Regions from separate parts of the Kineococcus sp. NBC_00420 genome, predicted to be linked through region 3. Evidence: riboswitches for the same ligand, from Rfam matches in the RefSeq annotation. Region 3 holds a riboswitch; each other region holds the start of a gene.

Evidence for each region. Region 3 has a riboswitch for S-adenosylmethionine ahead of OG218_RS18900 (methionine ABC transporter ATP-binding protein). Riboswitches for the same ligand answer to the same signal wherever they lie in the genome.
Region 1: another riboswitch for S-adenosylmethionine. It lies ahead of OG218_RS05210 (O-acetylhomoserine aminocarboxypropyltransferase/cysteine synthase family protein); the one in region 3 lies ahead of OG218_RS18900 (methionine ABC transporter ATP-binding protein).
Region 2: another riboswitch for S-adenosylmethionine. It lies ahead of OG218_RS08280 (methylenetetrahydrofolate reductase); the one in region 3 lies ahead of OG218_RS18900 (methionine ABC transporter ATP-binding protein).

Annotation. Positions count from the first base shown of each region.
Region 1 is NZ_CP107930.1:1,053,077-1,060,000, forward strand. Features, by position in the region: gene OG218_RS05190 (ABC transporter permease) at 1-1,674, shown strand, start outside; gene OG218_RS05195 (antibiotic biosynthesis monooxygenase family protein) at 1,693-1,998, shown strand; gene OG218_RS05200 (hypothetical protein) at 2,009-2,536, shown strand; gene OG218_RS05205 (LLM class flavin-dependent oxidoreductase) at 2,550-3,860, opposite strand; gene OG218_RS05210 (O-acetylhomoserine aminocarboxypropyltransferase/cysteine synthase family protein) at 3,862-5,175, opposite strand; SAM riboswitch class I at 5,303-5,389, opposite strand; gene OG218_RS05215 (NtaA/DmoA family FMN-dependent monooxygenase) at 5,463-6,782, shown strand; gene OG218_RS05220 (class I SAM-dependent methyltransferase) at 6,793-6,924, shown strand, end outside.
Region 2 is NZ_CP107930.1:1,703,536-1,710,459, forward strand. Features, by position in the region: gene metE (5-methyltetrahydropteroyltriglutamate--homocysteine S-methyltransferase) at 1-1,184, opposite strand, end outside; gene OG218_RS08280 (methylenetetrahydrofolate reductase) at 1,181-2,122, opposite strand; SAM riboswitch class I at 2,184-2,275, opposite strand; SAM riboswitch class IV at 2,436-2,550, shown strand; gene OG218_RS08285 (aminotransferase class V-fold PLP-dependent enzyme) at 2,607-3,953, shown strand; gene OG218_RS08290 (rhodanese-like domain-containing protein) at 4,037-4,411, shown strand; gene OG218_RS08295 (hypothetical protein) at 4,438-4,671, opposite strand; gene OG218_RS08300 (LLM class flavin-dependent oxidoreductase) at 4,749-5,792, shown strand; gene OG218_RS08305 (NtaA/DmoA family FMN-dependent monooxygenase) at 5,801-6,924, shown strand, end outside.
Region 3 is NZ_CP107930.1:3,823,006-3,829,929, forward strand. Features, by position in the region: gene OG218_RS18890 (MetQ/NlpA family ABC transporter substrate-binding protein) at 1-474, opposite strand, end outside; gene OG218_RS18895 (methionine ABC transporter permease) at 464-1,225, opposite strand; gene OG218_RS18900 (methionine ABC transporter ATP-binding protein) at 1,222-2,217, opposite strand; SAM riboswitch class IV at 2,385-2,495, opposite strand; SAM riboswitch class I at 2,665-2,748, shown strand; gene sfnG (dimethylsulfone monooxygenase SfnG) at 2,758-3,903, shown strand; gene OG218_RS18910 (N-acetylmuramoyl-L-alanine amidase) at 4,050-4,856, shown strand; gene idi (isopentenyl-diphosphate Delta-isomerase) at 4,876-5,421, shown strand; gene OG218_RS18920 (AAA family ATPase) at 5,378-6,924, opposite strand, start outside.

The sequences.
Region 1 (6,924 bases), 2.8 Mb from region 3:
GCGGTGCTGCTGGCCCAGCGCACCCGCGAGCTCGCCCTGCTCCGCTGCGTGGGTGCGGACCGCGGCCAGATCGGTCGCAGCGTCCTGGGCGAGGCGTTCGTCGTCGGGCTGCTCGCCTCGATCGTCGGCGTGCTGGCCGGGTCCGGTCTCGCCCGGGCGGTGGCGGGGCTGGCCGGTCGCGTCGACTCCCCCGTCCCGTTGACCGACGTCGTCCTGCCCCCCTCCGCGGTCCTCGCGGGTCTCGTCCTCGGCACCGTGGTGACGGTCCTCGCCGCGCTCGCCCCGGCACGGGCCGCGACCCGGGTCGCGCCGCTGGCCGCGCTGCGGCCGCTGTCCACCGCTCCGGTGCGCTCCCGGGCCGGCGTCGTGCGCCTCGTGCTCGGTCTCGTGGTGACCGTCCCCGCCACCGCCGCCATGGTCGTGCTGGCCGCCGGTGGCCAGCTCCTGGGTGCCCTCGTCGCGGGAGCCCTCAGCTTCCTCGGGTTCCTGCTGCTGGCCCAGCACCTCGTGCCGGCGCTCGTCGCCCTGGCGGGCAGGCCGTTCCGACGCCTGGGCGGGGTACCGGCCCGACTCGCCGCCGGGAACTCGCTCCGCAACCCCCGGCGCACGGCCGCCACCGCCACCGCCCTGGTCATCGGGGTGACGCTGACGACGGCCATGGTCGTCGGGACCTCCTCGACACGGGTCAGCGCCCTGCGCGCCATGGACGCCGGCTACCCGACCGACGTGGTCGCCACCGCCTCGCAGCCCTGGGGGTCCGACGTCGTGGCCGCGGTGCGCGGGGTCGACGGCGTCGCCGGTCTCGCGCTGGTCGAGAACCTGGACCTCACGACCGCGGACGGTTCGCTGAACCTCACGGTCGACGCCGTCGACCCGGCCGCGGCGGGCGCCGTCGTGCGCTCGCAGCAGCGCTCGCCCCTGCCCCGGGCCGGTCAGATCGTCCTCCCGGCCACCCTCGGTGCCGGTCTCTCCGACGGGGACACGCTGGCCCTGCAGGTCCTCGACGACGCCGGCGCGCCGAGCGGCGCCGCCGTCCCGTTCACCGTCCGGGTCGCCCCGGACAGCCAGTCCCCGGCGGTCATCACCCAGGCCGACGCGCAGCGGCTGCGGAGCGACCTCGAGCCGACGGGCGCCTGGATCCGCCTGGCCGACGGGGACACCGGGGCCCAGGCCGCGGCGACGGACCGGATCTCGGAGGCCCTCGCCCAGGTCCTGCCCTCCAGCGACGTCCAGGGCATCGCCAGCCTGCGCAACTCCCTGGACCAGCTCCTCACGACGATGCTCCTCATCGTGACCGGGTTGCTGGCCGTGGCCGTCGTCATCGCCCTCATCGGGGTCGGCAACACCCTCGCCCTCTCCGTCGTCGAACGACGGCAGGAGTCAGGCCTGCTGCGGGCCCTGGGGCTGACCCGCGGCCAGCTGCGCGCCGTGCTGGCCTGGGAGGCGCTGCTCGTGGCCGGCGTCGCCGCGGTGCTGGGGGTGGTCCTCGGCACCGGGTACGGCCTGGCCGGGACGGCCTCGGTGCTCAGCGCCGAGATGCCGGTCGTGCTCGCCGTGCCGTGGGGTCAGGTCGGGGGGATCGTCGTCGTCGCCGCGCTCGCCGGGGTGCTCGCCTCGGTGCTGCCGGCACGACGTGCAGCGAGGACACCCCCGGTCGCCGCCATCGCCGACTGACCCTGAGACGCTGTCGGCATGGCTGTCGTGAAGATCAACGCGATCGAGGTCCCCGAGGGTGGCGGGCCCGAGCTGGAGCGCCGGTTCGGCGCCCGCATGGGTGCGGTCGAGGGAACTCCCGGGTTCCTCGGTTTCGAACTCCTGCGCCCCGTCTCGGGGGAGACCCGCTACTTCGTCTACACGAAGTGGGAGAGCGAGGAGGCGTTCCAGGCCTGGGCCGGCGGGGGCGCGCAGGCCGCCCACGCGGGCGAGCGGGCCAAGCCGGTCGCCACCGGCGCCTCGCTGCTGGAGTTCGAGGTCGTCCTCGGCGCCGACCCGAGCTGATCCCGCACCGATGAGGATCGACTCCGCGGGCCACGCCCCGGGGGCACCCACGCTGGTGCTCCCGGGGCGCGGCTACGACGCCGACCGGCCCGTCCTGCGGGTGGTCCGCGACGAACTGCTCGCCGCCGGGCACCGGGTGCTGACCCTCTCCTGGGACGGCCCCGCCCCCACCGCGGCTGACACCCCCGACCTGGTGCGGGCCCTGCTGCACGACCTCCGCCCGAACTTCGTCGTCGCGAAGTCGCTGACCACGCTGGCCCTGCCCGTGGCCGCGGACCTCGCGCTCGCGGGCATCTGGCTGACGCCGTTGCTCGACGAACCGGCCGTCGGGCTCGCCGCCGCCCGCTCGCACGCGCACACCCTGCTCGTCGGCGGGACGGCCGACCCGTCGTGGAACCGGACCCTGGCCCACGAGAGCGACCGCGAGGTCCTCGAGTTCGTCGGCGCCGACCACGTCCTGGAGTTCCCCGGGGACCCCGCGGCGACCGCCGACGCCCTGGACCGGTTGCGCGCCGGGGTGCGCGAATTCCTGGGCTAGAACTCGAACGGGGCTAGAACTCGAAGAGGTTGCCCCGCAACCCGCCGCCACCGTACCCGCTGCGCAGGATCCCCCGCCGGCGCAGCACCGGGACGAGGTCGTCCAGGAACCGGTGCAACGTCACCGGGTGCAGGTCTCCGGAGAGCAGGAACCCGTCGTTGTCGGCGTCCGCACCGAACTCCTCCACGAGGTCGGCGAACTCCTCCGCCGTCCCGACCAACCCGCTGCGGTCACCGAGACGCCCCTTGCGGGCCTTGCGGGCCAGCAGTTCCCGCAGCGGGGCGTCCGGGGTGTCCCCGCGCAACGCGGTGAGGGTGCCGAGCGAGACGTGGTCACCGAACACCGCGGGATCGATGGGCGCGTCCAGCGGGAGGGCCGTGAGGTCGGTCTCGAGGTCGCTGGACCAGGCGAGCGCCACCTCGTGCAGGACGGCGTCGGAGGCGTGGCGGGAGGCGGCGACGACCCGGTCGGCCTCCTCCCGACTGGCGAGCAGTTCCGGTTTGACGACGAACAGCACGCGGACGTCCGCGGGTTTGCGACCGGCGAGCGCGGCGGCCGCCAGCACCTTCGCCCGGTAGGCCCGCACCTCCTCGACCTGCAGCGGCGCCAGCGCCAGCTGCACGTCGGAACGCGACCCGGCGAAACCCAGGCCGCGCGCGGAACCCCCGGGCGAGACGACCACCGGGTCCCCGCCGTCGAAGGGCAGCGCGTTCAGCGGTCCGTCGAGGCGGAAGTGCTCCCCCCGGTGCTGGAACGCGTCGATCTTCGACCCGTCGGCGAAGTGCCCGGTCTCGGCGTCCGCGACGAGGGCGTCCGCGTCCCAGCTGTGCCACAACCGGCGGACGACGTCGATCCACTCCTCGGCGCGGTCGTAGGCGACGTCGTGCGCGACGGGTTCGAGCCCGACGTGGCGGGCGCTGCCGACGTCGGTCACCAGGTTGATCCCGAACCGGTCGCCGGACAGGTGCTGCAGGGTCGCGGCCTGCCGGGCGGCGAGGTAGGGCGGGGTGATCCCCGCGTTGATCGTGGGGACGACGCCGAGGTGCCGGGTCGCCGCGAACAGGTACGGGGCGAGCAGCAGCGGGTCGTGCTTGGGCCCGCCGTAGGCGGCGCGGACCCGCAGGTCGAGGGTGTCGGGGTTGCCGAGCGAGATGGCGTCCTCGATGACCACGAGGTCGAAACCCGCGCGTTCGAGGTCGCGGACCGCGTGGGCGTAGAGGTCGGGACGCGTCCAGTCGTCGTTCCACGCCTGGTAGTCCCGGCCCCAGCCCTGCGGGCCGAAACCCCGGGAGAAGAAGTACCCGAAGTGCTGCAGGCGCGTCACCTCAGACCGCCACCGGGAGCTCGGCGGGAACCGTGGCGGCGAGGGCGAGCTCCAGGTCGGCGAGCAGGTCCTCGGGTTCCTCCAGCCCGATCGAGAGCCGCACCAGTCCCGGCCAGATCCCGGCGGCGAGGCGTTCGGCCTCGGTGCGGTGGGCGTGCGTCGTGCTCCCCGGGTGGATGACCAGCGAGCGGACGTCGCCGACGTGGGTCATCCGGGTGAACAGCTCGACGGCGTCGACGAAGCGTTGCGCCGCAGCCCGTCCACCCTCGAGGGTGAAGGAGAACACCGCGCCGCTGCCCCGCGGCAGCAACCGCTGCGCGACCGCGGAGGTCCCGTGGCCGGGGAGTCCTGCGTGGTCGACGCTCACGACCTCCGGACGCGCCGCCAACCAGCGGGCGAGTTCCAGGGCCGTCGACGTCTGGCGCGCCACCCGCAACGACAGGGTCTCCAGGCCCTGCTGGACCAGGAAGGCGTTGAACGGGGAGATCGTCGGCCCGAACCGCGAGGCGACGACGGCCCGGGTGTGCTCGACGTAGGCCCGTCGCGGCCCGTGCGCCTCGACCCAGCTGACCCCGGCGAGGACGTTCGCCGGAGCGGTCAGGTGGTCGAACCCGCTCCAGTCGAACGAACCGCCCGTGACGATCGCGCCACCCAGGGCCGCCCCGTGCCCGGCGAGGAACTTGCTCGCGGAGTGCACGACGACGTCGGCGCCGTGGTCGAGGGGGTGCAGCAGGTAGGGCGTGGCGAAGGTGTTGTCGACGACGAGCGGGATGCCGTGCCGGTGGGCCACGGCGGCGACGGCGGGCACGTCGAGGACGACGTTCTTCGGGTTCGCGATCGACTCGGCGAAGAACACCCGGGTCTCGGGGCGCACCGCCGCCTCCCACGCCGCGGGGTCGGTGCTGTCGGCGACGAAGTCGACGGTGATCCCGAGCCGGCCGAAGTTGTCCACGAGCAGGCCGCGAGACCCCTCGTAGAGGTCCCCCGCGGCGACGACGTGGTCGCCGGCGCCGAGGACGCCGAGCAGGGCCACCGTGATCGCGGCCTGGCCGGTGCCGACGACGATCGCGTCGCTGCCGTGCTCGAGGACGGCGAGGCGCTGCTCCAGCGCCGTCGTCGTGGGGTTGGCCATCCGGGTGTAGACGTAGCCGTCGTCCTCACCGGCGAAGCGGGCACGCGCTTGCTCGAAGTCGTCGAAGACGAAACCGGCGGTCAGGTGGACGGGGGTGACGCGGGAACCGGTCGCGGGGTCGGGTGAGGAACCGGCGTGGACCTGCTGGGTGGCGAAACCGTGCTGGGACGGGACGTGCGGCATCGACGGAACCTTCCGGGGAGCGTGAACGGGGGACCTGGCGGGCGTTCAGGCCCGACAGGTCATCCCGGCGCTGCGCAGGAGGTCGATCACGAGACGGCGCGTCAGGCGGTGTTCAGGCACGGAGCTTCTCCCATCGGTCCTGGCGGAAGCACCAACCCGAAGGCGGTTGCTGCGGCGTCGACGAGCCAGGTCTCTCGGCCGCTCTGGATGGCTCTTCCAGTGAACGGTGACCGCGGGTCCCGTGTCAAGCGCTTCACCCGGTCGGGGCGCAGGTAGCGTGCCCGCTCGTGATCCTCACCGCGATGCTCTTCTACCCCGGGGGCGAGCACCTCACGAGCTGGCGGCTCCCGGGCGGGCGCCCGGACGACTACCTCACCCACGGCTACTACGAGGACTTCGCCCGCACCGCGGAGCGCGGCGGGTTCACGGCGTTGTTCTACGCCGACGAGCTCTACGTGTGGGACCGCTTCCCCTCCGGGGTCGAGCACGTCGCCAACGTCCGCCCGGAACCCTTCGGGCTCCTGGGCGCGCTCACCCGCAGCACGGAACGCATCGGGCTGGTCGCCACCGTCTCCACGACGTGGAACCAGCCCTTCCACACCGCCCGTCAGGTCGGTTCGCTGGACTTCCTGAGCTCGGGGCGGGCCGGGTGGAACCTGGTGACCTCGGCCAGCGACGAGGAGGCGCGCAACTTCGGTCTCGACGTGAACCTGGACCACGCCGCGCGCTACCGCCGGGCGGGCGAGTACGTCGAGGTCGTGCAGGGCCTGTGGGACAGCTGGGACGACGACGCGATCCGGCCCGACGTCACCTCGGGCCGCTACGCCGACCCGGCGGGGATGCACGTCCTCGACCACGAGGGTGAGTTCTTCCGCGTCCGCGGTCCGCTGAACCTGCCCCGCCCGCCGCAGGGCCACCCGGTGCTGTTCCAGGCCGGTTCTTCCGAGGACGGCCGCCGGTTGGCCGGGAAGCACGCCGAGGCCGTCTTCGTCCCCGGCAGCGCCCCGCTGGAGGGCGCTCGGAAGCTCGCCGACGACTACAAGCGCCGCGCCGCGGACAACGGCCGCGACCCCGCCCACCTCAAGGTCCTCCCCGCCCTCTCCCCCGTCCTCGGCGAGACGCCGGAACGCGCCCTCGAACGGGTGGACGAGATCGAGGCGCTGACCCCGGACCGCCTCAGCCTCGACTGGCTCTCCCACCACCTCGGGGTCGACCTGTCGGGCCACCCCCTCGACGATCGGTTCGAGTTCGACTTCAGCGGCGGGTCGAACCAGGTGCAGACGGTGTTCGAGGGGATTCGCAAGCTCATGGAGCGGCAGTCGGACCCGGAGCGGTTCACGGTGCGCGACCTGTACCGGACGATGCTGCGCCGCCGGTTCCTGCCCGGGACGCCCGAGCAGGTCGCGGACTGGATGGTGGAACGCTTCGAGAACGGGGCCGCCGACGGTTTCACCCTCGCGTTCTCCTCCGTCCCCGCGGGGCTCGAGGAGTTCGTCGAGCAGGTGGTGCCGCTGCTCGTGCGACGTGGTGCGCTGCCGCCGGAACTGCCCGCGGCGACCCTGCGCGAGAACATGGGGCTGCCCGTCCCGCCGAGTCGCTACGCCTGAGAGGCCCGCCATGGCCGACGCCGTCCACGAACACCCGCTCGCCGTCCTGCTCGGGATCGAGGGGCTCGCCCTGCAGCGGGCCACCACGGGCCACGGCCGGCACGGCCGGGAGTTCGTCGAACGCCGCCTCGCCGAGGTGCGC
Region 2 (6,924 bases), 2.1 Mb from region 3:
GCCTGCGCCGACGCGGTGAGCTCCGTCTGGACGGACGCCGCGTCCCCCAGCGCCTTGCCCAGGACGACGACCTCGGCGACCTTCTGGTCGGCGAAGGCGAGCCAGCCGCGCAGGCGCTCGTCGAGGGTGGTCTCGCGGGTCACGTCGTGCGGGACGTGCAGCAGGGAGGTCGACGTCCCGGCGACGACGTGGGCGGCGGAACCCTCGAGGGTCCGCAGCCGGGCCAGCGCCTCGACGAGATCGGCGCGCCAGACGTTGTGCCCGTCGACGACGCCGCCGACGACCGTCTTGCCGTGCAGCAGTTCCGGACGCGCCGGCGTCGCGCCGCGGACGAGGTCGAGGGCGAGACCCTCGACCGCCGTGGCGACCAGGGGTTCCAGGAGATCACCCGGGTCGCCGTAGGGCGTCGCGACCAGCAGACGCGGACGGCCCTCGAGCGCCGCGAGGCGGTCGTAGGCGCGGCGGACGAGGTCGGCGAGACCTTCGACGCCGTTCGTCGCGGAGTCGCTGACGAGCGCCGGTTCGTCCAGCTGCACCCACTCCGCCCCCGCTGCCGCGTAGGCGGCGAGGAGTTCCTCGTAGGCGCCGAGCAGGTCGTCGAGCCGGGAGATCGGGGCGAAACCCGCCGGGGCGTCGTCGGTCGCCTTGGCCAGCAGCAGGAACGTCACGGGCCCGACCACGACGGGACGGGTCAGGAACCCGTCGGAGAGCGCCTCGGCGAACTCCCGCACCCCACGGTCGTCGGCGAACCGGAAGGCCGTCGACGGGGAGATCTCGGGGACGAGGTAGTGGTAGTTGGTGTCGAACCACTTCGTCATCTCCAGCGGGGCGTCCGCACCGCGACCGCGGGCGATCGTGGAGTACCCCACGAGGTCGACGCGGCCGTCCTCGCCCACGACGTCGGCGAAGCGCGGCGGGACGGCGCCGAGGGCGACGGCGGCGTCGAGCACCTGGTCGTAGGCCGAGAACGCGCACGGGATCGACGCGTCGTGCGCCGGCAGGCCGAGGGAGTTCAGCCGGCGGACCGTGGCGGCACGGACCCTGGCCAGGGCGGCCTCGGTGGTGTCGCGGTCGGCGCGACCGGCCCACAGGGCCTCGAGGGCCTTCTTGGCCTCGCGGTCGGCGCCGATGCGGGGGTAGCCGAGGACGGTGGCGGTCCAGGTGGGGAAGTTCTCGGTGCTCACGGGGTGGGACCTCCTACCGCAGCGATGCGGCTCTGGATGGATCGGGGCAGGTTCAGGTGGTCGAGCAGGTCGAGCGCGGGTTCCGCCGCGTTGAACGTGTAGAGGTGCAGTCCGGGGGCGCCGGCGTCGAGCAGTCCCGCCGCGAGTCCCGACGAGAACGCCGTCGACGCCCGGCGGCGCTGGGCGGTGTCGTCGGTGTCGAGCGCCGCGAGCAGCTGTTCCGGGGCCGGGACACCGGCCAGCTCGCCGATGCGCTGCAACCGGCGGGCGTCGTCCGTCACGGCGATGCCGGGCAGCAGCGGGATGCTCACCCCGGCGGCGCGCGCCCGGCGCACGAAGGTCGCGTACTCCTCCGCCGAGAACGTCACCTGGCAGATCGCGAAGTGCGCACCGGCGTCCTGCTTGGCGCGCAGGGCCGCCAGTTCCGCGTCGCGACCGCGGGGGAAGGCCGCCACGGCGAGGGTCAGGGGACCCTCGTCGACGGGGACGCGGCCGCCCCGCAGCGCGGAGCGCCGCCGGTCGGCGACCTGGAGCAGTTCGACCAGGTCCCGCGCGGTCGCCAGACCGTCGGGGTGCGGGGTCCAGTCCGCGCTCCCGACCGGCGGGTCGCCCCGCAGCGCGAGGACGTTGCGGACACCGGCGTCGAGGAACTCGCCGGCGAGTTCCACCACCTCACGTCGCGAGGACCCCACGCACGTCAGGTGGGCCATCGCCGGCACGGCCGTCGAACCCAGGACGTGGGCCAGCAGTTCCCGACTCGGTCCCCTCGTCGCGCCGGCCGCCCCGAAGGTGACCGAGACGAAGTCGGGGTGCGTGTCGAGGAGATCGGAGAGCCTGCGCCACAACGACTCCCGCCCGATCTCGGAACGGGGCGGGAAGAGTTCGAAACTGACGGTGGGCCTCCCGGTCGCGGCGGCGACGAGGGGAGCCAGCGTCATCGCGGCCGGCCCCGGTCCGGAACCGGGTACGCGTCAGGAACATCGGTGGGGCGCATCACGAACTCCATCGGCCTGGCTTTAGCACCCTCGCCCGGGCTCGGGGGGTTGCTGCGGCGTCGTCGAGCCAGGACTCTCGGCCGCTCTGGATGGTGTTCACCGAATGTAGACCGGGGTCGACGCGATCCACAAGTGCTGTTCCGGGGTTCCCCCGAACGGAGGAACTACCCGACACGTGGGGTTCTGGAGGGAGTTCCGACGGGTTCGCGACACGCCGATCTTGCTCAGCGGGGTCCGACGTGACAACCTCAGCGCAGGTCATGAGCGCCAGCGACAAGCCCCGGCTCGCTGGCCGGCAACCCTCCCTCCGCGGCGGGGTGCCCCGGGTGACGACCTGGTCGACGCCGCAGTGGCGCCGGCAAGCGCGGACCTCGCCGGGGCGATCCCGGTCCTCCCGGCAGGGTCCAGTTCCTCCAGGAGACTCCTCGTGACGCTCAGCACCCTCTCCCCCCTCCGCTGCCCGGCGCCCGTCGCGCCGCTGCTGCCCGTGGTCGGCCGGGACACCCGCGTCCCGCTCGCCCAGGGCGGGTCGACCACCTACGCGAACCTGGACAACGCCGCCAGCGCACCCGCCCTCACCTCGGTCGCCACCCGCGTCGCCCAGGTCCTCCCCCACTACGCCAGCGTCCACCGCGGCGCCGGGTACCTCTCGCGCGTCTCCACCGCCCTGTTCGAGCAGGCCCGGGCCGAGGTCGGGACCTTCCTGGGGGCACGCCCCGACGACGTCGTCGTCTTCACCCGGAGCACGACCGACGCGCTCGACCTGCTCGCCCGGGCGGTCCCGCAGGGCTCCAGGGTCCTGGTGGCCGACGTCGAGCACCACGCGAACCTGTTGTCGTGGCAGCGCTCAGCCCTGACCACGGTCCTGCGCGGCGGGTCGGACGCGGAGGAGACCGCGACGCTGCTGGAGGCCGAGCTCGCCCGCGGCGGGTACGCGCTGCTGGCCGTCGCCGGTGCCTCCAACGTGACCGGTGAGGTGCTGCCGCTGCGTCGGCTGGCCCGGGCCGCGCACGCGGCCGGCGCCCGCATCGCCGTCGACGGGGCGCAGCTGCTCCCCCACCGCCGGGTGGACCTCGGTCGCGACGGGATCGACTGGATCGCGCTGTCCGGGCACAAGCTCTACGCCCCCTACGGAGCGGGCGCGCTCGTCGGTCGTCGCGACTGGCTCGACGCCGCTGATCCCTACCTCGCGGGTGGGGGCGCCACCCTCGACGTGCGCCACGACGCGGTGCGGTGGGCCACCGGGCCCGACCGCCACGAGGCGGGTTCCCCGAACGTGCTCGGCGCCGTCGCCCTCGCCCAGGCCTGCAGCACGCTCGCGACGCTGGCCCCCGGAGCGCTCGAAGCGCACGAGGAGGCGCTGCGCGAACGGCTCGTCGGCGGGCTGACGGCGCTGGCCGGCGTCGAGGTCGTGCGCCCGCACCCCGACGACGCCGTGGGGGTCGTGACCTTCACCGTCCCCGGTCGCTCGGTCTCCGAGGTCGCGGCCTTCCTCTCGGCCGAGCACGGGATCGGTGTGCGCGACGGACGGTTCTGCGCCCACCGGTTCGCCGACTCCCTCGGTCTGGCCGACGGCGGTCTGAGGGTCTCCACCGGGGTCGGAACGGGATCGGCCGAGGTCGAACGGCTGCTGGCCGCGGTCGAGCAGTTCGTCGGTGCCGGGCCGGAGCTCGAGTACGGGATCGTCGCGGGGCACTGGGGTCCCACGACCGACGCTCGCCCGGAACCCGCGTCCTTCCTGCCCGCGCCCGGTGCGGACGCGGACCTGGGGTGAGCACCTCGCCGACGCCTCAGCCAGCAGCGACGACGGACTCGCGCGATCGCCGGGGCCGACCGCACGAACCGAGGAGACACGACGTGAGCGACACCCCCGCAGCACCCCAGGCACCGCTCGTCGACGCGGAGACCGCCGGGCGCGCCGTCGCCGCCGGTGCGCTGTTCGTCGACGTCCGCAGCGACGCCGGGCGGGCCGCCGCCGGCGACCTGCCGCAGGCCGTCGTCGTGGCCAAGACCCAGGTGGCGGAGAAGTTCGCCCTCGGTTCCGACACCGCGCTGGCGGAACTCACCGGGAAGGACCAGGAGATCGTCGTGATCTGCGGTTCCCCCGCGGGCTCCGGCCCCGTCACTGCCGAACTGCTGGCGGCCGGCTTCACCGACGTCGTGCAGGTCGACGGCGGTTTCCCGGCCTGGAAGGCCGCGGGCCTGACCGTGGGCGAACCCGCCCAGACCTGATCCACCCCGGTCGACGGGACGGGACGTCAGGGCATCGGCTCGCTGCTGGGCCGGGACCCGTCGCCGATCCCACCACGTTCGGCCTCGGCGAAGAGCGCGCGCAGCTCCCCCTCGAACTGCGGCCAGCTCAGCTCACCGGGGGCCGGCTCGTCGTCCAGCGGCGACCAGGCGTACCCCCACTGCCCCTGCCCCGCGATGGCCAGTCCGGCCACGATCGACGACACCCAGTGCGCCAACAGTTCTCGTACCCGGTCACGCATGGTCGCCTCCTCGTCGATCGGTGGAGAGCACTGTGACACAGACGACGGCTGCCGTACCCACCACTCAGGAGATTTCCGTGCCGCCCCCCTTCCACGTGTTCCTCGACGTCGACGGCGGCGGGTGGCACCCCGCGGCCTGGCGCCGCTCCCGGGTCTCCCCCGACGCCGTGTTCTCCCCCGCGCGGTTGAAGGAGTTCGCCGTCACCGCGCAGGCCCAGGGCCTCACGGGACTCACCTTCGAGGACTCCACGCTGCCGGACCCCCGCAACCCCCACGGACACCTGGACGCGGTGCAGCGGGCGGCCTTCCTCGCCGGGACCACCGACACGATCGGTCTGCTGCCGGTCGCCGCGACCACCTACTCCGAACCGTTCCACGTGGCGGCGCAGATCGCGTCGCTGGACCACTCCAGCGCCGGCCGAGCCGGCTGGATCGCGACGACGTCCACCCCCGCCGTGGCCCGGACGGTGAACCTCCCCGTGCTCGACGACCCGCAGGCGGAACTCACCGACGTGGTCGGGGCCGTACGGAGGTTGTGGGACTCCTGGGAGGACGACGCGGTGGTCCGCGACGTCGCCACGGGACGCTACGTCGACCGCGACCGGTTGCACCACGTCGACGTCGTCGCCACCAACTTCTCGGTCAAGGGCCCGCTCACCGTGCCCCGTCCCCCGCAGGGGCAGCCGGTCGTGGCCGCCCACGAACGCGACCTCCTCGACCCGGGCGTGGTCGACGTCGTCCTCACGGGCAGCGAGCGGACCCGGCGCAGCGCCGGTGGTCCGCTGGTCGTGCTCGAGGTCGAGTTCGCCCTCGACACCGCGGCCGCCTCGGGTGCGCAGCGGGTCGAGGCGCTCGACGCCGACGCCCCGGCTCCCGCACGGGGCCGGCTGCGCTGGACGGGGTCCGGTGAAGGCTTCGCGCGGTACCTCTCCGGTCTCGCGGGTTCCGTCGACGGTGTCCGGCTGCACGCCGCCGTCCTCGACGAGGACCTCCGCACGCTGCTGCGCACCACGTTCCCCGCCCTGCGCGTCGCCCGGCTGCTGCGACCACCCGCCGCCGGTGCGACGTTGCGCACCACCCTCGGCCGTCCCCGGCCGGTCAACCAGTTCGCGACGGCCTGAGGAGTCCCGTGACCGACCTGCGCTACCCGAACGCCGTCGTCCACTTCGGCGTCTTCTTCCAGGGCGTCAACCACAGCACCATCTGGTCGGACCCCCGCAGCGGTTCCCAGATGAACCACTCCACCTTCACGCAGCTGATCCGGACCGCCGAACGCGGACTGCTCGACGCGTTCTTCCTCGGCGAGGGCCTCCGCCTGCGCGAACAGCGGGGCAGGATCCACGACCTCGACGTCGTCGGGCGACCCGACGCGCTGACCGAACTCGCCACGCTGGCGGGTCTGACCGACCGCATCGGTCTGGTCGCCACCCAGAACACCACCTACAACGACCCCGCCGACCTGGCCCGCCGTCTCGCGTCCCTGGACGTCCTCTCCGGTGGTCGCGCCGCGTGGAACGTCGTCACGACGGACAACGCCTGGACCGGGGCGAACTTCCGCCGGGGCGGCTACCTCGACCACGCCGACCGCTACGAGCGGGCCGAACGCTTCGTGAACCTGGCCCGACGGGTCTGGGACAGCTGGGACGGGTCGGAGTTCGCTCCCGTGGACTCCGACGACGGCTTCTTCGACGTCGAGATCGCCCCCACCGTCCCCCGCAGCCCGCAGGGTCATCCCGTGATCTTCCAGGCCGGCGACTCACCCACCGGCCGCGACTTCGCCGCCCGCTCGGCCGACGTGATCTTCTCCGCGCACGGGAGCGACCGCCACGACGCGCTGGCGTTCGCCGACGACGTCCGCCGCCGCGTCGTGGCGGCGGGTCGCCCCGAGGACGACGTCCTCACCTTCCCGGGGACCCAGATCGTCGTCGCCGACACCGAGGGCGAGGTGGAGGAGAAGGCCCGTTGGGTCCTGGAGCAGCAGGTGACCCCCGCGCCCGCGCACGACCCCGTCATCGCGGACATCGACGGGACCCGGGGCGCCGCGCGACAGGGTCACGACCCCCGGGCGATCGCCCAGGAGTGGCGCCGGGTGGCGGAGGAGAACAAGTTCTCGCTGCGCGAACTCGTGCTGCACACCTCGGCCCGGCGCGGTTTCGCCGGTACGGCCTCGCAGTTGGCCGACGAACTGACCCTCTGGGTACGCAGCGGCGCCAGCAGCGGGTTCAACGTCACGCCGTTCCTCGTCCCCAGCGG
Region 3 (6,924 bases):
GATCTCCGCCGGCGTCTTCCACTTCGAGGACCACAGGCCGAAACCCCACCGGAAGACCGGCGTCGCCGCGGTCTCCTGGAACCCCGGGTTGGCCTGCAGGACCTGACCCAGCCACAGCTTGTGCTGGTAGATCGTGCCCGCGACCTCGCCGTCGTTCACCGCGCGGTTGATGGTGTTGCTGTCGGCCAGGGCCTTGAACTCGACGTGGATGCCGTGCGCGGGGGCGACGTCCTTCGCGATGTAGTCGATGAGGGCCTCCTCGCGGGCGTTGCCCTCGGCGGTCGCGACGTAGAGGGTGGCGCCCGCCTGGGTGTTGGCGCTGTCCTCGCCGCCGAGACGGGGCACGACGACCGCGGCGGCGATCCCGAGCAGGACGACGGCACCGCCGGCCACGAACGGCCACAGTCGTCGGCGGCGGACCTCGAAACCGTGGTCGTCGGCGGGCTTGGCGTCGGGGCGGGTCTCAGTGGACAAGGGAGTTCTCCAGGTCTGCGGTGGGGGAGTTCGTGGGGGCGGCGCTGCGGCGACGGGCGCGCGGGTCCGCGAGGCGGGCCAGGGCGTCGCCGAGGAGTTGCACGGAGGCGACCAGGGCGACGAGGACGACGATGGTCGCGATCATCACGGCGTGGTCGAAGCGCTGGTACCCGTAGGTGATGGCGAGGTAGCCGACCCCGGGGGCGCCGATCGTCCCGGCGATGGCCGAGTACTCGATCATCGCGATGGTGTTGATGGTGAGGCCGCCGATGATCGAGGGCAGCGCCTCGGACAGTTGCACACTCGTGATGACCTGCAGCGGAGAGGCTCCCGAGGCCTTCGCGACGGCGACCACCGACGGGGGCACCGAGCGCAGCGAGTTCTCCACGATGCGGGCGAAGAACGCGGTGCCGGCCAGGACCATCGGCACGACGGCCGCCCGGATGCCGATGTTCGTACCCGTGACGAACCGGGTGAACGGCACGAGCGCCGCCATCAGCACCAGGAACGGCAGGGACCGCCCGGTGCTGACCACCCAGCCGAGGACGCGGTGGGCCGGGCGGTTCTCCAGCAACCCGTCCGGGGCGAGGTTGTGCAGCAGGACCCCCAGCGGGACCCCGAGCAGCACGACCAGGGCCATGACGATGCCGACCATCAGCAGGGTGTCGCCGAGGGCGGGCAGGACGAGCGCCGGGATCTGCGGCAGGGGCGTGTCCAGGTTCGAGGCCAGCGGGAGGGCGGCGGGGCTCACGGGACCAGCTCCAGGGTCGAGGGCGCCTCGGTGGCGCGGGTGTGCAGTCCCCGTCGCTCGAGGGCGGCGATCAGCCGCGCGGGGTCCACCGAGTCCGGCACCCCGAGGGTGGCGTGCCCGACGGTCCGCCCGGTGACGGCACTCACGGAGGCGCCGAGCAGGGCGAGGTCGTGACCGAGTTCGCGGGCCGTGCTGGTCAGCCAGTCCGCCGGCACGTCGTCGCCGCGGTAGTGCACCGTCCAGGTGACGAGCCGGGGATCGGTGGCGACCGCCCGTCGGGGCAGCAGCGCGGCCCCGACGGGCGACCCCGGGTCGCGCAGGACGTCCAGCAGGGGCGCCGACTCGACGATGCGGCCGTGCTCGAGTCGGGCCACGGAGTCCGCGACCTCGACGACCGTGTCCATCTCGTGGGTGATGAACAGGATGGACAGCCCGAGGTCGTCGCGCAGTTCGCGCAGCAGCGCCACGATCGAGGCCGTCGAGCGCGGGTCCAGCCCGGAGGTCGCCTCGTCGGAGAGCAGCACGCTCGGGCGCAGGGCCAGGGCGCGGGCGATCCCGACGCGCTGGCGCTGACCGCCGGAGAGCTCGTGCGGGTAGCGGCCGGCCAGGTCGGCCAGACCCACCCGCTCCAGCAGCTCGGCGACCCGGGCACGCCGCTCGCGGGGGACGACCCCGAGGTAGCGCAACGGGAGTTCCACGTTCTGGGCGGCGGTGCGCCGGGTCTGCAGCCCGTCGGACTGGAAGATCGTGCCGATGCGGCGACGGGCTTCGCGCAGCCGTCCCTCCCCGAGGTGGGTCAGGTCCTGGCCGCCGACGAGCACGGAACCCGACGTGGGCCGGGTCAGCAGCGTCACGCACTGGGCGAGGGTGCTCTTGCCGGCCCCGCTCGGCCCGACGACGGCGGTGATGCTGCCGGCGGGGACGAGCAGGTCGAGGCGGTCGAGGACGGTGGTGCTCCCGTAGGTCTTGGTGAGCTGTCTCAGCTCGATCATGGCTCGATCACGTCGTCTCCAGGGCGGCGTGGGGCGCGCGAGGGCGCGGCGGGGGAGCGTCGGGCGGACCGGCGCAGGGGGGACCGCCGGACGGGGTGGCCCGGGGTGTTCAGCGGGGAGTGCGGACGCTCAGCGTCGACAGGTCTGGTGGGACACGTGCGTCTCCTTCAACGTCCTTACCCGCGACACCCGCGGGTCGGGTCATCACCCGGAGCACCCCACGACGGAAGGAGGGTTGCCGACCAGCGAGCCGGGGCTTCGCGCTGGTACTCATGACCTGATTCGACAGTGACAGCCGAACCGGGGTCCGTCAAGCGGTTCGGGAAGGTACCGGATATCCGCACCCGGCTTCGAAATCGTTCGTGCGCAACGGCTTGCGCCGGACCCCTCCGGTGCCGGGCCGGCCCGAGTCGCTGCGGGGCCGCCGACGAGGCGTTACAGTTCGCAGGACCATCCAGAGCGGCCGAGAGATCTGGCTCGACGACGCCGCAGCAACCCGAACCCGGGTGCTACCGCCAGGACCGATGGAGGAGCACCACCATGTCCGTCAACGAGCCGCTGAAGTTCGCCTACTGGGTCCCGAACGTGTCGGGCGGCCTGGTCGTCTCCACGATCGAGCAGCGCACCAGCCACGACCCGGCCTACAACGTCGCCGTCGCCCAGGCCGCCGAACGCGTCGGTTTCGAGTACGCCCTGACCCAGGTCCGCTACCTCGCCTCCTACGGGGCGGACGCGCAGCACGAGTCGACGTCGTTCTCCCTCGCCCTGCTGCTGGCGACGCAGAAGCTCAAGGTCATCGCCGCGGTGCACCCCTTCTTCTGGCACCCCGGGGTCCTCGCGAAGTTCGCAGCGACCACCCAGGAACTCACCGACAACCGCCTCGCGCTGAACGTCGTCTCCGGCTGGTTCAAGAACGAGGCGACCCAGCTCGGGGTCACCTGGCACGAGCACGACGACCGCTACCGCCAGTCCGAGGAGTTCATCGCCCTGCTGCGCGGGGTGTGGACCGAGGACGGTTACAGCCAGCAGGGTGAGTTCTTCAACGCCGAGGACATCACCTTCCGCCCGCAGCCCAAGGTGCAGCCGGAACTGTTCCAGGGAGGCAACTCGACTGCCGCGCAGGCGATGGCCGGCCGGGTCAGCGACTGGTACTTCATGAACGGCAAGTCGATCGCCGCCGCCGCCGCCGGGGTGCGCGAGGTCAGCGCCCTCGCCGCCGGCAACGGCCGCTCGGTGCGGTTCGGGCTCAACGGTTTCGCCGTCGTCCGCGACACCCGCGACGAGGCCGAGGCCGTCCTCGAGGAGATCATCGCCAAGGCCGACCGCACCAAGGTCGAAGGTTTCGGCGCCGCCGTCCAGGAGGCCGGGAACTCCACCAGGGACGGCAAGGGCATGTGGGCCGACAGCGAGTTCCGCGACCTCGTCCAGTACAACGACGGTTTCCGCACCGGTCTGGTCGGGACGCCCGACGAGGTCGCCCGCCGCATCCTGGCCTACCGCCTCGTCGGGGTGGACCTGCTGCTGCTCGGCTTCCTGCACGTCAAGGAGGAGGTCGAGGCGTTCGGCGAGCTCGTCATCCCGAAGGTGCGCGAACTCGAGGCCCGCCTCGTCGCGGGTGAGGACCTGGACCTCGGCGCGGAACTCGACGAGGCCGTCGTCGCGGCGACCACCCCGGTCCCCGCCTGACGCTGCGCCCCGGAGCCGGGCGCCTCAGAGCTGCGCCACCAGGAAGGCGGTGATGCCGTCGCTGCGACCACTCGCGGGAGTGGAAGCTCACCTCGTGCACCGCCGTGGCTGAAGACCACCCAGGCCGTCCGTGACACGCTGGGGCCGTGCGGTGCCGACCGGGACTCCTCGCGACCACCGTCGCGGTGCTGGTGAGCGCGTGTTCCGCGCCGCCTGCGCCCGCACCCGCACCCACCGCGAGCGCGGAGGTCCGAGTGGCGGCCCCCTCGCCGAGCACCCCTGCACCCGTCGTCGTGCTCGACCCCGGCCACAACGGCGGGAACGCCGCGAACCCCGCAGCGATCGACGCGCTGGTGCCCGCGGGCGGCTTCGAGAAGCCCTGCAACACGACCGGGACCAGCACCGACGCCGGCTACCCCGAGCACGCCTACGCCTTCGACGTCGCCCTGCGCACCGCCCACCTGCTGCGGGCCCGGGGCGTCACCGTCGTGCTGACCCGCGACGACGACACCGGCGTCGGGCCCTGCGTCGACGCCCGTGCCGCCATCGCCACCGCCGCCGGTGCGGCGCTCACGGTCTCCATCCACGCCGACGGGGCCGCGGCGAGCGCCCGCGGGTTCCACGTCGTCGAGCCCGCGCTCGCCCCCGACGGCGGCAACGCGGCCGTGCTGGCCGCCTCCGACGTCGCGGCGCGGGACCTGCTCGCGTCCTTCGGGACGGCCACCGGCCTGCCCCGGGCCGACTACCTCGGCGACCTCGTCGAACCGGGGCTGACCCGGCGTTCCGACCTCGCCGGGCTCAACCTCGCGCGGACGCCGTCGGCGCTGCTGGAGTCGGCCAACATGCGCAACGCCGAGGAGGCCACCCTCGTCTCGGACCCGGACTTCCGGGCCACCGCAGCCCGGGGAATCGCCGACGGTGTCACGGCCTTCCTTGCTCGCAACGGGTCCTGAGACCGTTTACCGTTCGGGGGTGACCCTCGCACCGACCGCCGATCTGACCGAACTCGTGGTCCTGCTGACCGAGGACGGCACACCGTGCGGGACCGCGCTGAAGTCCCAGGTCCACCACACCTCGACGCCGCTGCACCTGGCCTTCTCGTGCTGGCTGCTCGACGACGCCGGGCGCACCCTGCTGACCCGGCGGGCAGCGACGAAGCGCACCTGGCCGGGGGTCTGGACCAACTCCTTCTGCGGTCACCCCGGTCCGGGGGAGGAGCCCGCGGACGCCGTGGTCCGCCGCTCCGTCCAGGAGCTCGGGATCGAGGTGGAGGGCGTGACGTCGCTGCTGCCGAGCTTCCGCTACCGCGCGGTCATGGCGGACGGCACCGTCGAGAACGAGGTCTGCCCCGTCTTCACCGCGCGCATCGCCACCGGGTCGGGGGACCTGGTCCCTGACCCGGACGAGGTCGACGAGTTCCGCTGGGTCCACCTCGACGAGCTCCGCGAGCAGATCGCCGCGGACCCCTCGCCGTTCAGCCCGTGGATGCTGTGGCAGTGGGAGCAGTTCCCCCGCTGACCTCCGGGTCCAGGCGGATGACGGTCGCCCCCGCGATGGACGTGTGCACCCCCGGGCCGGGGGTGAGCAGCAGGACCTGGGTCGAGGGTGCGACCCGTTCGAAGACCACCCCGAGCCGTTGCAGCCGCAGCGGATCGGAGTGGCCGAGGGCGTCGTCGAGGACGACGGGAACCCCGTCGGCGGGGTCGACGAGCGTCGCGCACGCCAACCGGGTCAGCACGGCGAGCTGTTCGCGCGCACCCGTCGACAACTGCTCGTAGGGGACGGTGCAACCCTCCAGCGTGCGGTCGAGGATGCGCAGTTCGTCGTCGAGGCCGATGCGGAAGCTCTCGCCGTAGACGGTGCGGCCGAGTTCCTCGAGCCGGTCGGCGAACGGTGACACGTAGCGGCGCCGCAACACCCCGCGGTGACGTTCCAGGGTGTCGCGCAGCAACCGGGCCGCGGCCGCCCGCCGGGTGAGGCTCTCGAGTTCCCCCTCGAGGCGGGCGACGCGGGACTCCGCCTCGTCCCAGACCTCCTGGCGGGCCTCACCGCCCATGACGGAGAGCCGGGCCTCCAGCCGCAGCAGGTCGCTGGTGAGCACGTCGCGCCGTCCCACCAGGTCGGTGAGCCTGGACTGGACCTGCTGCGCCCGCCGCAGGGTCGCGTCGGCGTCGCGGGCCGCGAGGTCGGCCTCGAGGTCCGCGACCTCCGCCGCCGTGGTGTCCGCGGCGGTGTCCGCGGCGGTCAGGGCCCGGGCCAGCGCGTCGTCGTCCTGCTCGGCGCGGGACTGCTCGAGCCGGAGCGCGGCCCCCTCGACCTCGGTGCGGGCGACCTCGAGAGCGGCCGTGCGGGTGGCGAGCTCACCGGCCAGGGCGTCGGCGTGCCGGGCGGCCGCGGCCGCCGTCGTGGCGGCCTCTCGGGCCGCGCGGCGGCTGCGCAGCGACGTCTCCCGGGTCTCGGCCTCCAGCGTCCGGGCCGCAGCCAGGTCGGGGACCTCACCGTCGCCGGTCACCAGGACGGCCGCGAGCCGGTCGACCTCGGCGCGCAGCTCGTCCGCACCGGCCTCCGCGCTCAGCTGGGTCAGGTGCGCGCGGGCCAGGTCGAGGGCGCTCTGCGCGCTGCGGCGCTCCTCGTGGGCGGCCCGGGCGGCGGCGACGTCCTCGACGCCGACGTCGTCCAGCCGCGCCGCGAGGTCCCGCTCGGCGCGTTCCAGGTCCTCGGCCAGGGGACCGGTGTCCGCACCGGGCAGCACCCGGACGGCGGCGAAACCCGCGACGTCGATCTCCAGCGGCCGTGTCGCGGAGAGCTCGGCCACGGTGCCGGCCGGGACGGGGACGCCGTCCACGAGGACCTCGACGGCGGTGGCCTCGACGACGACCCGGGCGGCGACGGCCTCGGCGCGGGCGCGCAACCCGCCGGCCGTGTCGGCGGCGACCTCGAGAGCGCGCACCGCGGCGGCGTCCACCCGGTGCCGGGCGAGCGCCTCCGTGGCCGCCCGGACCTCCTCCGCGGCGGTGGTGA